One region of the Dethiobacter alkaliphilus AHT 1 genome, then DNA from elsewhere that is predicted to be linked to it. Evidence: riboswitches for the same ligand, from Rfam matches in the RefSeq annotation. Region 1 holds a riboswitch; the other holds the start of a gene.
What was found. Region 1 has a riboswitch for S-adenosylmethionine ahead of metK (methionine adenosyltransferase). Riboswitches for the same ligand answer to the same signal wherever they lie in the genome.
Positions count from the first base shown of each region.

Region 2: another riboswitch for S-adenosylmethionine. It lies ahead of DEALDRAFT_RS08480 (homocysteine synthase); the one in region 1 lies ahead of metK (methionine adenosyltransferase).

Region 1 covers NZ_ACJM01000005.1:10,734-18,146, forward strand. Annotated here, with positions in the region: gene DEALDRAFT_RS05595 (MBL fold metallo-hydrolase RNA specificity domain-containing protein) at 1-1,591, shown strand, start outside; gene fabZ (3-hydroxyacyl-ACP dehydratase FabZ) at 1,613-2,047, shown strand; SAM riboswitch class I at 2,119-2,222, shown strand; gene metK (methionine adenosyltransferase) at 2,326-3,525, shown strand; gene DEALDRAFT_RS05610 (hypothetical protein) at 3,566-3,976, opposite strand; gene DEALDRAFT_RS05615 (DUF1659 domain-containing protein) at 4,261-4,485, shown strand; gene DEALDRAFT_RS05620 (DUF2922 domain-containing protein) at 4,516-4,734, shown strand; gene recD2 (SF1B family DNA helicase RecD2) at 4,841-7,015, shown strand; gene DEALDRAFT_RS16710 (ComF family protein) at 7,033-7,413, shown strand, end outside.
Region 2 covers NZ_ACJM01000007.1:182,982-190,394, forward strand. Annotated here, with positions in the region: gene DEALDRAFT_RS08465 (pyruvoyl-dependent arginine decarboxylase) at 1-134, opposite strand, end outside; gene DEALDRAFT_RS08470 (transglycosylase domain-containing protein) at 319-2,556, shown strand; gene DEALDRAFT_RS08475 (MBL fold metallo-hydrolase) at 2,620-3,237, opposite strand; gene DEALDRAFT_RS08480 (homocysteine synthase) at 3,315-4,601, opposite strand; SAM riboswitch class I at 4,698-4,800, opposite strand; gene DEALDRAFT_RS16000 (LysM peptidoglycan-binding domain-containing protein) at 5,026-6,027, shown strand; gene serC (3-phosphoserine/phosphohydroxythreonine transaminase) at 6,162-7,250, shown strand; gene DEALDRAFT_RS08495 (pyridoxal phosphate-dependent aminotransferase) at 7,295-7,413, shown strand, end outside.

The sequences.
Region 1 (7,413 bases):
ACTTACATTTTGCGGAGGCGCCAGAACGGTGACCGGTTCCGCCTTTTTGCTGGAAGCGGCGGGGAAAAAGTTGCTCATCGATTGCGGCCTGTTTCAGGGAGGAAAACGCCTGCGGGCCAGAAACTTCAGTCAGTATCCATATAATCCTGCGGAAATAGATTATATTATTTTGACCCATGCGCATATAGACCATTCGGGCCTGATTCCCCGCCTGGTAAAAGACGGCTTTCGCGGCCGAGTTTTGGCCACTCCGGCCACCACGGACCTGGCAAAAATAATGCTGCCCGACAGCGGCCACATTCAAATGATGGAGGCCGAGTGGACCAATCGCAAAAATAAACGGGCCGGGCGGCCTGAGGCTGACCCGCTGTATACTGTGGAAGATGCGGAAAAGGCACTTAACTATTTCGACAGTATCCCCTATTACCAGCAGGAAAATCTGTCAGAGGATATTATCCTTAAATTTTATGATGCCGGCCATATTCTGGGCTCTGCCATTACCGAGCTGATAATTACCGAAAACGGTAAGCCGGAAACGGTGGTATTTACAGGTGATTTGGGCAAGTCAAATCAGCCCATTATCCGCGACCCCGATGTGCTGGAAGAGGCGGATTACCTGATTATTGAGGGAACTTACGGTACAAGGGATCATGAAGAGGAAGAGCAGAAGCTGGAAAAACTGCAAACCCTGATTCATGAGACGGTGAACAAGCAGGGTAACATTGTGGTACCATCCTTTGCGGTGGGGCGTACTCAGGAAATGCTCTATTTTATGAGCCGGCTGATGCGCGACCATAAGATTCCCAACATTCCCATTTATATCGACAGTCCGCTGGCTATTTCCGCCACCGAGATTTTTTCCCGTCATCCTGAATGTTTTGATTTGCAGATGCGCCAGCTTTTGCACAGCGGCCAGGATCCTTTCCATTTTCCCGAGGCCATATTCACACAAACTGCGGAAGAATCACAAAAAATTAACCGTCTTCCCGGCGGGGCCATGATTATCTCCGCCAGCGGCATGGCCGATGCGGGACGGATCAAGCATCATCTCAAACACAACCTGTGGCGGGAGGAATCCACCGTGCTTTTCGTGGGTTACCAGGCCGAAGGGACATTAGGTCGCCGCATCCGGGAAGGGCGCAAAAAAGTAAAGATTTTTGGCGAAGAAATCATGGTTAGGGCCCGCATCGAGGCCATTGACGGGTTCAGTGCCCATGCAGACCGGACGGAACTTTTAAAATGGCTTGGCAAATTTCAGCAGATGCCCAAGCAGGTTATTCTGGTTCACGGTGAAGAAGACGTGCTGACGTCCTTCTCCGCTGAGATTGAAAAAAAATTCGAGGTCTCCACCTATATACCCAACTATATGGAGACCATGGAATTAAAGCCTCTGCCCGAAGAAGTGGAAGACACTTCTCAGGTGATGGCCAAGTTGAAAGCGCGGGAGCTTTTGCGGGAGTGGCTGGACTTTTCCGAGGAATTTACCTCCCGTCTGGAGCTGGCCCTGTTGGAAGAGGACGATGAAGAGCGGCTTATTCAGTTGGAAAAAGAGCTGGAATCCATCAAAGGTTGTTTGGTGGAAAACTTTTAAGTGCAGTTAAGGAGGAGTTTTATGTCACAGGAGTGGGATATTCAGTCGGTTTTGCCCCACCGCTACCCTTTTTTGCTGGTGGATAAAATGTTGGATGTTGTGCCGGGCCAGTCGGCCAAAGGCATGAAGAATGTAACCATTAACGAGCCTTTTTTTCAGGGGCACTTTCCCGGCTACCCGGTGATGCCCGGAGTGCTTATTGTGGAGGCCATGGCCCAGGTTGGCGCCTTTGCCATTCTCAGCATGGAGGGAAATGACGATAAGCTGGCGCTTTTTACCGGCATTGACAACCTGCGTTTTAAAAAGCAGGTGGTACCCGGCGATACCCTGGTATTGGAGATGGAGATTCAGAAAATCCGCGGGCCGGTGGGCAAGGGGCGCGGCACAGCCACTGTGGAAGGCAAAGTGGTGGCCTCCGGCGATTTAATGTTTGCCTTGGTGGATAAGGAACAATAAAAAAATATTTGACAACCATATCCATATCCTTTATTATTTAATCTGGAGCTTGTGAATAATACAATTAAATACTCTTATCAAGAGAAGGTGGAGGGACTGGCCCGATGAAACCCGGCAACCGGACACGCGTCGCGGTGCTAATTCCAGCAGGGAGTGAAACCCTGATAGATAAGAGAGGTTACTTCTCAAATAAGAACCTCTTTCATCGAAAGAGGTTCTTTTATTTGTCTGCAGTGTAATTTTTGCACAATGAGTAAAACTAAACCAAGGGGGTATGAATGATGGGCAAAAACTTTTTATTTACCTCGGAATCGGTCACCGAAGGGCATCCTGATAAAGTCTGTGACCAGATTTCCGATGCCATACTGGATGCTATCTTTGCGCAGGATCCTACAGCGCGGGTGGCGGCGGAGACTTCTGTAACCACCGGCCTGGTGTTGGTAGCGGGTGAAATCACCACATCCTGCTATGTGGACATTGCCAAAATTGTGCGTAAGACCGTAAAGGATATCGGGTATACCCGGGCCAAATATGGTTTTGACGGCGATACCTGTGCTGTTTTAACCTCCATTGATGAACAGTCTCCGGACATTGCCATGGGTGTTGACCGTTGTTTTGAAGCCAAGGCGGGCAATTACTCCGAAGAAGAACTGGAAGCAATCGGAGCCGGTGACCAGGGCATGATGTTTGGCTATGCCTGTAATGAAACGCCGGAGCTGATGCCCCTGCCCATTGCCATGGCTCACAAACTGGCGCGGCAGCTGGCAGCGGTGCGCAAAGACGGTACCTTCCCGTACCTTCGTCCCGATGGAAAAACTCAGGTGACGGTAAGATACGAGGACGGTAAGCCGGTGGGCATTGACACCATCGTAGTGTCTACCCAGCATCAGGAAGATGTGTCCCTGGATATCATTAAAAGAGATGTGTTGGAAGCGGTGGTACATAAAATTGTACCCGCAGAATACCTGAGCAAAGACACTCAGTACTATGTAAACCCCACAGGACGCTTTGTGGTGGGTGGCCCGCAGGGTGACGCCGGCCTCACCGGCCGGAAAATTATTGTGGATACTTACGGTGGTTATGCCCGCCATGGCGGCGGCGCGTTCTCCGGTAAGGATCCGACAAAAGTGGACCGTTCCGCCGCTTACGCAGCCCGTTATGTGGCTAAGAACGTGGTGGCCGCAGGCCTGGCCGATAAGTGTGAAGTTCAGCTGGCTTATGCCATTGGTGTGGCCCGTCCCCTCTCCTTAATGGTGGAAACCTTCGGCACCGCCAAGATCGCCGAAGAAAAAATTGAAGCACTGATTAATCAGCACTTTGATCTGCGTCCGGCAGCCATTATCCAAAACCTGGAGCTGCGCCGGCCCATTTACCAGCCCGTTGCCGCTTATGGCCATTTCGGCCGTGATGATTTGGACCTCCCCTGGGAAAAAACAGATAAAGCCGCTTTGCTTAAAGACGAAGCCGGCCTGAAGTAAAAACCGTATTTTAAAAGGGTGACGCATTTTGCGTCACCCTTTAATCGTTTTCAGGCAGTTTATCAATGAAGCGCTCTACGGCTTCAATATCCAGTTGCGGTTCTAAAATTTCGTATTCTGTACCGTTAATTTCTAGTGGTTTTGCAAAGGTAATTTGAAAGGCCTTCTCACCGTTTTCGTAAAACTCCGCTGCCCACCGATCCTCTGTACGCTCCTGTTGATCGCTGCTTTCCTGCAGGACAAAGTCTTCCAGATACCCGGTGAATTCCCAGATCTTTAATCTGTCTTCCGTCACTATACTTTCACCGGACGTACTGTGGACAAAGACGATTTTTGTGATACTTCCCAAATCGGTATCCGTAATTTCTTGTATGGTATTTTCCTGTGGGGTGCAACCCACAAGAAACAGGCTGCAGATGATAAACAATAGTATGTATTTTCTCAGAATCAATGCCGCCCCTCCCTACTGTATGAACAGTGCCGCTATATTATAGATGCATTTAAAGACAAAAAGGTTCCAGTGAATAACAAAAAATTTCCAAATATATTTTGTGCCCTGGCAAAAAGCTGTTATATGTTTAGTAAAGTTAATTATAAAAATGCTGGTTTCCTACTTAGGGTGTCCAGTTATTATTTGTTGCCTGTTGCTAAGCAAACTCCTTATTTGTCGCGGACAAATATTCCAATATATACTCACAATGCAAGATGATAAAGGCAAAAAGGGAGGTGAGCAAGATGGCTGTGATTTTGGAAAAGAATTATTCACGCTGTCAGGTTACCCTGGAAAACGGCATTGACAACGAAGGCAATCCCATTTTTGTCAGCCGCACTTTCGGCAGAATAGATCCGGAAACAACGCATCAGGATCTGTATGATGTGATGCAGGCTCTTTTGGAGCTGCAGGAGCTGCCGGTACGTGTTCTGCGGCGGTTGGATGACGGTGAACTGATTGTAGAGTAAAAAAAGCGCTGTCAGAAAGGAGGTGACGTGGTGGAAACCACTTTACAACTAATATTCAGAAATGAGGAAGGTTCACTGTTTACCATCAACCTTCCTTTCCCCAAGGAAGACCTGACCGAAGCCCAGCTGGCCGCAGCCATGGATGAGGTTATCGCTAAAAACATCTTTCGCAGCACCGGCGGGCCCTTGGTGCAAAAGGTCCGGGTCAGAAAAACTGCCCGTGAAGTAACCGAGCTGGTCTCGTTTTAAAATAATGAGCCCGAAAAACGGGAGGTCTGCCTCCCGTACATATGTTTGTTGCTACTGGGCAGGAGAACGACACTTCGTGTTGAATACATCAAGCGGAGGGGAAACAATGCATTGTCTGGAAGGGACCCTGGAACGAATTACATATTATAACGAAGAAACGCTGTTTTTGGTGGCGCGCCTGCGCTGTGCCGATGATGGCTTAAACACCATAATCGGTAATATGCCAAAGTTTGCAGTGGGTGAGCGACTTAAAGTGCAGGGCGACTGGTTCCAGCACAAAGAGTTCGGTCGCCAGTTTAAGGTGCAACAATACGAAGTTGTCCTGCCGCATAATGAAAAAGGCATTGAGCGGTTTCTTGCCTCCGGTCTCATTAAAGGCGTGGGCCCTTCCACCGCGGAAAAAATCGTGGAGCATTTTGGAGTGGATGCTCTGGAGATAATTGAAAATGACCCGGGCAGGCTGTGTGAAGTTGAGGGAATCGGGGTAAAAAAGGCCGCCACTATTTCAGACAGTTTGGCGGAGCGTCAGGAAATTATGAAAGTGATGACCTTTTTGCAAAGCTATGGCGTGACCATCGGTTTTGCTACCCGTATTTATCGTAAATACGGCGAGGAAACGGTGGCCCGGGTCAGTGAAAACCCCTATCGCCTGGCAGAAGATGTGTTTGGTGTGGGTTTTAAAACCGCAGATAAAATGGCTCTGGAGATGGGGATAACCGCCGACTCACCCCACCGCATCCGGGCCGCACTGTTATATTTACTAAAAGAGGCACAGGATGAAGGCCATGTTTTCCTGCCACGGGACAGTTTGCTGGAAAAGACGGTGGAGGCATTGTCCACCGGAGACAGTCCGCTGTCAACGGAATCGGTGCAGTCTCAACTGGAGAAGCTTTGCCAGGGCGGGCAGCTGATGCAGGAGGAATATGAGGGAGAGGCCGCGGTATACCAGGCTCCTTTATACTACGCTGAGCGTTATGTGGCTCAGCGCCTGCGGGAAATCGCTTCCTATCAGCTTTCTTTGGATACCGTTAATCTGGGCAGGGTGGAGGCAGAGGGGATTAATCTGGCTCCCGCTCAAAAGCAGGCGGTGCAGCAGGCTCTGGACACCGGTTTATTAGTGGTCACCGGCGGCCCCGGTACAGGAAAAACCACCACCATCCGTTCTTTGCTGGCCCTTTTTCAGCAGCATGGGCTGGAGGTGATGCTGGCTGCACCCACGGGGCGGGCCACAAAAAGAATGACGGAAGCCACCGGAATGGAAGCTAAAACCATTCACCGGCTGCTGGAGTATGCCCAAACCGAAGGGGAGGGGTTTTCTTTCCAGCGCAATGAGGAGCGGCCGCTTAAAAGCCATGTGGTTATTGTGGATGAAGCGTCCATGGTTGATTTGCTGCTGTTTTACCATTTACTCAAAGCTATCCCCCCCGGTTGCAAGCTGATTCTGGTGGGTGATATGGACCAGCTGCCTTCGGTGGGCGCCGGTAACGTGCTGCGGGATATTATTAATTCTGAAGCGGTGCCGGTTGCTAAGCTGGACCGCATCTTTCGCCAGTCCGGCGAAAGTGCCATCATCAGCAATGCGCATCGCGTTAACCAGGGGGAAATGCCGCAGTTAAACGGGGAGGCCACCGATTTTTTCTTCATCAATGAGAAAGACCCGGAACAGATTCTGGGCATGATTCTGGATTTATGCGGACGCCGCCTGCCCAAATATAAAAACAGCGATGCCATCGCCGATATTCAGGTGCTTTCCCCCATGCGACGCCACCTGCTGGGGGTTGATAACCTAAACGTCCACCTGCAGAAAACCCTGAATCCGCCGGCACCTTTTAAAACAGAGATGAAAGGCGGCGGCACCAACTTCCGCCTGGGCGACAAAGTAATGCAGATTCGCAATAATTACCAGAAAGAAGTGTTTAACGGCGATATCGGCTTTATTTCCTTTATCAACAAAGAGGACGGGGAAATGATCGTCCGTTTCCCCGATGTGGCCGGAGCGCGGGAGGTGATTTATGATCAGGCTGAACTGGACGAGCTGTCTTTGTCGTACGCGGTGTCTGTTCATAAAAGTCAGGGCAGCGAATATCCCATAGTAGTTCTACCGGTAGTTACACAACACTACATATTGTTACAGAGGAACCTACTTTACACAGCAATTACCCGTGCTAAGGAACTTGTTGTTTTGGTTGGAACAAAAAAAGCATTGGCTATCGCAGTAAAAAACAACAAGGTAGAGGCACGCTACACCAGGTTAGCGGCCAGGCTGGCCGAAAAGACTTAGTCTGGGAGGCGAAAATTTTGAGCTTGCTGACACCATTGTTAGATTTGTTGTTCCCGCCGCGCTGTATTTTCTGCCGCAGCCGTAATCATTTGGAAAACGAAATCGGTACCGTGTGTGACCCCTGTCTGGAAGAAGTCAGTGACCCCCAAAATTGCTGCCGGCGGTGTGCCTATCCTCATGTTGGCCAGGCCGAAGTTTGCTCCGCCTGTGGAGACCGCGCTTTTTCGTTTTCCGCCGCCTGTTCCGTCAGCCTTTACAGAGGAAAACTAAAGAAAGCTATCCATAAATACAAGTATAAAGGTGGAAAGGATTTGGCGGGCCCGCTGGGGCAGTTAGTATCCCGGCAGGTAAGGCGCAGCCAATGGCCGGCGCTGGGGGCAGTGGTTCCGGTGCCGCTC
Region 2 (7,413 bases), on a different contig from region 1:
AGGATGCTGCTGATGCGCACCAGGTTTACATTGCCGATGCCCGCATCTAAGAGCGCATTGTCAAACGCCGTTAATTTGTGGGATCCTTCCGCCGCCGCAGCGACGATTTTAAATTTCTTGGGAGTGGGTAACATAGGGTAAGCCTCCTTAAATAACTTCTTTTTATTTCTCCGGGTAGGCCTGTCCATGTCTCCCGGCATATCGAAAGAATTATATCATAGATTCCATGTCATGCAAATAATTCCTTAACGATTCTTGACTAGTTGTGTTATAATTTTTCAAGAGACTAAAAATTTTCGACAAAGTAGGTGACGGATAATGCGGCGTGTTACCCGAATTGCATTTATTATTGCCATGGTGGTCTTTTTTCTTGCTGTGGGAACCGTAGGCTTTCTCGCCGTGACCGTTGCTGGCATGGGGGATATTCCTGACATCCAACCCCAACTGACCAGTACTTTTTACGATCACAACGGAGAGGTAATCACTACACGCTTTGAACAAAACCGTTTTGAAGTACCGCTGGAGCAGATTCCCGATTATCTGGCCCATGCTTTTATTGCGGTGGAGGATCATCGCTTTTACAACCATCACGGCATCGATATGCAGGGGCTGATGCGGGCCATGGTACGTAACGTGCAACAGCGGCGCTTTGCCGAAGGGGGCAGCACCATCACCCAGCAGTTGGCGCGGAACCTGTTTTTAACCCATGATAAAAACCTTACCCGCAAAGCCCAGGAAATGATGCTCACCGTACAGCTGGAGCGGCGGTTCACCAAAGATGAGATTCTGGAAAACTATTTAAACACCATTTATTTTGGCCATTCGGCCTATGGCGTGGAAGCGGCGGCCCGCACCTATTTCGGCAAATCGGTGCAGGATCTTACGCTGGCAGAAGCTGCCATTCTGGCAGGAATTCCACGCGGTCCTGCCTATTATTCCCCATACCTGAACTTAGATGCGGCCAAAAACCGCCAGGCTGTGGTTCTGACCCGCATGGTGGATGAGGGTTACATCACCGAAGACCAAAGGGAAGAGGCGCTGGCTCAGGAACTGGAGCTCACCGACCGCGAAGCGGCCCGTCAGGACCGTCAGCTGGGCGCTTATTTCATTAACCATCTGATAAACTCCGAGCTGGCAAAAATTTTCCCCGACGAGCCCAACGTGGCCAACATGATTTATCAGGGCGGCCTGCATGTTTACACCACCCTGGATCGCCAGGCTCAGCAGGCGGCAGAAAATGCGGTGGCCGGCTTCATACCGGAAACCACCAGATCTAACGGTGAAGATATCCCGATTCAGGCTGCGTTGGTGGCCATGGATCCGCAGGACGGCTCGGTGCGGGCCCTGGTGGGCGGACGGGACCAGGTGGCCACCGGCTTTAACCGGGCGGTATCCGCCAGACGCTCCCCCGGCTCTACTTTTAAGATGTTTACCTACGCCGCAGCGCTGGAGGAAGGCTACACACCGTCCACAGTGCGGGTCAGCGAACCGGTCTCCTATGAAGATCCGCACCAGGACCGACCCTTTGAACCCCGGGAATTTGGCGGCAACTTTTCCGGACCGCTGCGGATGCGTGAAGCAATTGCCCGCTCCAGCAACGTGGTGGCGGTGAAAACCCATATGGAAATCGGACCGGAAAAAACCAAAGAGATGGCAGAGCGGCTGGGAATTACCAGTGAGCTGCAGGCCTTTCCTTCCCTGACGCTGGGCGGAACATCTGTAACTCCGCTGGAAATGACAACAGCTTATGCGCCCTTTGCCAACCAGGGGATTGGCGTCCAGCCGCAATTTGTCACTAAAATCACCGACTCCAACGGTCGTATCCTTTATCGGTCCGAGCCGAGACGGGAACAGGTGCTGGATGCCCGCATCTCCTTTTTAATGACCGACATGATGAAAAGCGTTTTACAAACCGGGACAGGCCGCAGCCTGGGCCCCATCGTTAACCGCCCCGCCGCCGGAAAAACCGGCACCTCCCAGGATAGCCGGGACGTTTATATGGTGGGCTATACGCCTGAGTTGGTTTCTGCAGTCTGGGTAGGCAATGACGATAACCTGCCGATGCCCGGCCAGACCGGTTCCGGCCTTGCCGGCCCCGCCTGGGCCAACTTTATGCGGGAGGCACTAAGGGATGTGCCGGCCCGGGATTTTGCCCGGCCCGATGGTCTGGTGTCGGTGCAAGTCTGCCCGGACACCGGAATGCTGCATAATCCCCGCTGCAGCCTGGACCCCATAACAGAATTCTTTATCGCCGGCACCCAGCCCACCGAGCAGTGCAGTTGGCCGGAATGTGAACACTGTCCGCAGGACGACAGCCCCTGGCACTGGGACGGCGGTTGGTTCTGGCGCAACCCCTTCAGACAGGAACCGGAAACGCCGGAGCCGGAAGTTTTACCACCGGACAACGGTCTGCCTGAAGACTGGGACCTCCCTGAAGACTGGGACGGGGAGAATGAAGAAACCATAGAACCGTGGGAGCCGGACTTTGAGGAGGGGCAGGAAGATTTACCGCCGCCCTCTGATGAAAATTCCGAGCCGGCGGCACAGGCAATTTAAGCTCTGCTTGCTATAACCAAAAGAAGAGCCCGCTTACAATTATGTAGGCGGGCTTTTAGTTGCTTAGCGCAAAAAGGGATTATACTGCTTTTCATCTCCAATGGTGGACTCAGGGCCGTGTCCGGGAAAAACAGGGGTTTCGTCGGGAAACACCAACAGTTTCTCCTTAATGGAACGGATGATTTCATCAAAGGAGCCGCCGGGCAGGTCGGTGCGCCCGATGGAGCCGGCAAACAGAGTGTCGCCGGTAAACAGCTTACCGTCCACCAGCAAGGTCACACAACCCTTGGTGTGGCCCGGGGTCTCAATCACCTCTATGGTCAGATTACCCACAGTAAAGGTGTCTTTGCCTTTGATAAGCCGGTCCGGCTCCGCCAGCGTCTTTTTCCCCAGGAATGTGGACAGGCTGGCATGGGGCTTTTTACACATTTCCCCGTCGGCCTCATGAATGAGAATGGGGGCGCCCAGAGCCTCTCGCACCTCTTCATTGGCACCCACATGGTCCACATGGCCATGGGTGTTGATGATATATTTTACGTTGACCTGGTTGTCTTCAACCATTTTAAGAATGCGCCTGGCATCCGCACCGGGATCAACCACAACCCCTTCTTTTGTTTCATCGCACGCCAACAGATAGCAATTGGCGGCAAATGAGCCTACTTCCATTCGTTTTAACAGCATTCTGTTCCTCCTTTAATACTGGCATTTCTGCTAGTATTTCCACAATTAGCGACAGAATCCTTTTTTTGTCTGAGGCATTATTTGCCGGTGGCAGTTTTTAGCGCCTGGTCCAGATCGGCAATTAAATCTTCCTGATCCTCCAGTCCCAGGGAAAGGCGGACAAAATCTTCAGAGACGCCGGCACTGACCTGTTCCTCAGCGGTAAGCTGGGAATGGGTGGTGGTGGCGGGATGAATGGCCAGCGACTTGGCATCACCGATATTGGCCAGATGGGAGAAAAGGGTTAAGGATTCAATAAAGCGCTTCCCGGCTTCCCGGCCGCCTTTAATGCCAAAGCCCAATAGAGCGCCGGCGCCTTTGGTCAGATATTTACCGGCCAGGCCATGGGAAGGATGGTTTTCCAGGCCCGGGTAATTAACCCAGTCCACCGCCGGATGATCCGCCAGATACTTTGCAATGGCCAAAGCATTGGCGCAATGCCTTTCCATACGCAGATGCAGCGTCTCCAGTCCCTGCAAAAAGAGGAAGGCATTAAAGGGTGAAAGGGCAGAACCCATATCTCTTAAGAGCTGTACCCGGGCTTTAATAATATAGGCAATGGGCCCGAAGGTTTCCACAAAGCGCAGTCCGTGATAACTGGGATCCGGTTCGGTCAAATCGGGGAAGCGGCCGCCGGTCCAGTCAAACTTGCCTGAATCCACGATAATTCCACCGATGGATGTACCGTGACCGCCGATGAACTTAGTCAGGGAGTGCACCACAATATCGGCGCCGTGCTCAATGGGCCGCAGCAGATACGGCGAGGTTACGGTGTTGTCCACCACCAGCGGCACACCGGCTTCGTGGGCAATATCGGCCACCGCTTTAATATCCAGAACATCCAGCTTGGGGTTACCCAGGGTTTCAGCAAAAACGGCCTTGGTCTTTTCGTTAATAGCCCTGCGGAAGTTTTCCGGATCTTTGGGATCAACCAGCCGGACGGTCACACCCATTTTAGGCAGGGTGGAAGTAAAGAGAGTATAAGTGCCGCCGTACAAACTGCTGGCCGACACCACCTCGTCCCCGGGACGGGTCAGATTCAACAAAGCGGTGGTAATGGCTGCCTGTCCACTGGCCACCGCCAGGGCAGCCACACCGCCTTCCAGGGCCGCAACGCGCTTTTCCAGCACATCGGTGGTGGGGTTCATAATCCGGGTGTAGATATTGCCAAATTCCTGCAGCCCAAAAAGGCGAGCGGCATGCTCGGTGTCGTTAAACACATACGATGTGGTCTGGTAAATGGGCACTGCCCTGGACCCGGTGGTAGGATCAACCTCCTGGCCGGCGTGTACCGCCAGCGTGTCAAACTTGTAATGCTCTGTCATTATTGTTTCCTCCTTTTCATCTCTGGGGATGCGCTTTTTTGGCAACAGAAAAACCTCTTCCCGGAAGAAGAGGCTTATACTTGTGCATATAGTCTCTTCTTATCTCCCAGGAGTTATCCTGCAGGAATTGGCACCTTCCAGCTGCTGCTGGGGTTGCCGGGCTTCACAGGGCCAGTCCCTCCACCTCTCGCGATAAGATAGTTTGGTTTTTCTAATTACCATATTTGCGATATGTATACTATGTTAACAGCGACTGGCCCAACTGTCAATTATTATTTTAACCCGGGGTCAAAATTTTAACGTTAATATTTCGTTACAGAGAACTACCAGAATAAGGCAGGGAGTTTATGAAGGAATCTTAACAAACTATGCCGAATTTCTCCCCTTGTAACATCATGACACAAGCTATCAATTGGAGGGAAATATGGTAAAAAGAAGGTTGTTCTACCTGTTTATTGCGCTGGTGATTGTTGCTTTTGCCGGGGCCCAGGCCTGGTGGGAAAGGGTGGATGAGGACATGATTTTTGAACCGCTGGTGGCCCAGGAGGCCACTGAAGATAAAAGCGACAGCGAAGAAGTTGTGGAATTTACCGAACCTGCCCAAGAGCCGGAGGATGCAGAAGATACATATGCTGAGGATGCAGATGAGGAAGAAAGCGAGAAAGAACCCACAGATACCAAAGTGACGCCGGAGGAGAAAGTTTCAGAAGAGCGCCCCGCTTTGGCCAACCGCAGCACAACAGAAAGCCGCTCCAGTACTCCCGCCCAGGACAAGCCTGCAGAAGAAGAGACTCCGGCTGAGGCGGCAGAAACGGAACCAACTCCTCCTGCAAAGCGCAGCGTTACGTACGAAGATTATACCGTGAGAGCAGGCGACACCCTGTGGACCATTTCCCAGGACCAGGGTATCCCGCTCCCCGAACTGTTAAAGACCAACAACCTGACGGAAAACAGCTCAATTTCCCCGGGAATGATTCTATCCATTCCCAGGCACCAGATTCCGCAGCGAGAAACTCCGGGGGAACGCTACGGTGAGCTTTTGGACTGGTGGACCGAAGCCCAGTATCTGTGGCCCATTGGCCAAAATGCCCGCATCATTGATTTTGAAACGGGCCAAAGCTTTATGGTCCGACGCTCCTACGGTGCCTTCCACGCCGATGTGGAACCGCTGACCGCTGAGGATACCCGGATTATGCAGCAAATCTGGAGCGGCTGGAGCTGGCGTACCCGGCCGGTGATTGTGGAAATAAACGGGCGCCGCCTGGCCGCCTCGGCCAACGGCATGCCCCACAGCATCCAGACCATTACCAACAATAATTTTAACGGCCATTTTTGCATCCATTTTCAAAACAGTACCCGGCACAAAGATAACCTGCAACAGGCGGATCATCAGCAGAATGTGCTGACCGCCGCCGGCAGAAATTAACAGGATACCGTCTGCACCCGTGCAGGCGGTATTTTTTCTTTTACTTTTCTTGCTGTTTTTTCTACGATTTATCTTGAGCTTTCAGGCACATATGCATTATAATAAAAGGAAATTCTCCTATTGGAGGGAAAAATATGGCCAAGCGAGTATTTAATTTTAATCCGGGACCTTCCACACTACCTTTATCTGTACTGCAAGAAGCACAGAACGAACTCATTGATTACAGAGGATGCGGCATGTCGGTTATGGAAATGTCACATCGCTCCAAAGATTTTGAGGCCATTGTCCACAGTGCGGAAAACACATTCAAAGAGCTGGCCGGCATCGGTGATGACTATCGGGTTCTTTTTTTACAGGGCGGTGCAAGCCTGCAGTTTGACATGATTCCCATGACATTTCTGCAGGAAGGAAAATCCGCCGATTATGTGGTTACCGGCAGCTTTGCGGAAAAAGCATACAAAGAGGCCAAAAAAATCGGCACCGTTAAAGCGGCCGCCAATCTGGCAGAGGAAAACCACCGTCGTATCCCCCAGCAGGACGAGCTTGAGCTGGACCCGTCTGCGGCATACGTACATATCACCACCAATAACACCATTTTCGGGACCCAGTGGCACTACACTCCCCAAACCAACGGCGTGCCCCTGGTGGCTGATATGTCCAGCGACATCCTGTCCCGTCCCATGGACTATAATCAATACGACCTGATTTATGCAGGTGCCCAAAAAAATCTGGGCCCTTCCGGTGTCACCGTGGTAGTTATCCGCCAGGAACTACTAAAGCAGGTGCCGGAAACACTGCCCAGCATGCTTCGCTATGACCTGTTTGCCAAAAACGATTCCCTCTATAACACTCCACCAGCCTTTGGAATTTACATGATTGACCTGATGCTTGAGTGGCTAAAAGATGCGGGCGGACTGGAAGCCATGGGGCGGCATAACATGGAGAAAGCGGCACTGATTTATCACGCCATCGACAACAGTAACGGATTCTACAGCGGCCATGCCGCAAAAGACAGCCGTTCACAGATGAATATAACCTTCCGCCTCCCCAGTGAGGAGTTGGATAAAGCCTTTATCCAGGAAGCTGCAGCCCAAAACCTCACCGGCTTAAAAGGACACCGCTCGGTGGGCGGCATGCGCGCTTCAGTCTATAACGCCATGAGCAGAGAAGGCTGCCAAAAGCTGGCCGACTTTATGACCGAATTCCAAAAGAAAAACGGATAATAATAAAAGCAAACCGGGAAGCATTAAAGGAGATGAGAGTTAACATGCTATCTAAGAAAGCACAATCCATCAGCCCCTCACCCACACTGGCCATTGATGCCAAGGCTAAAAAGATGAAGGCTGACGGCGTAGATGTAATCGGCTTTGGTGCCGGCGAACCGGA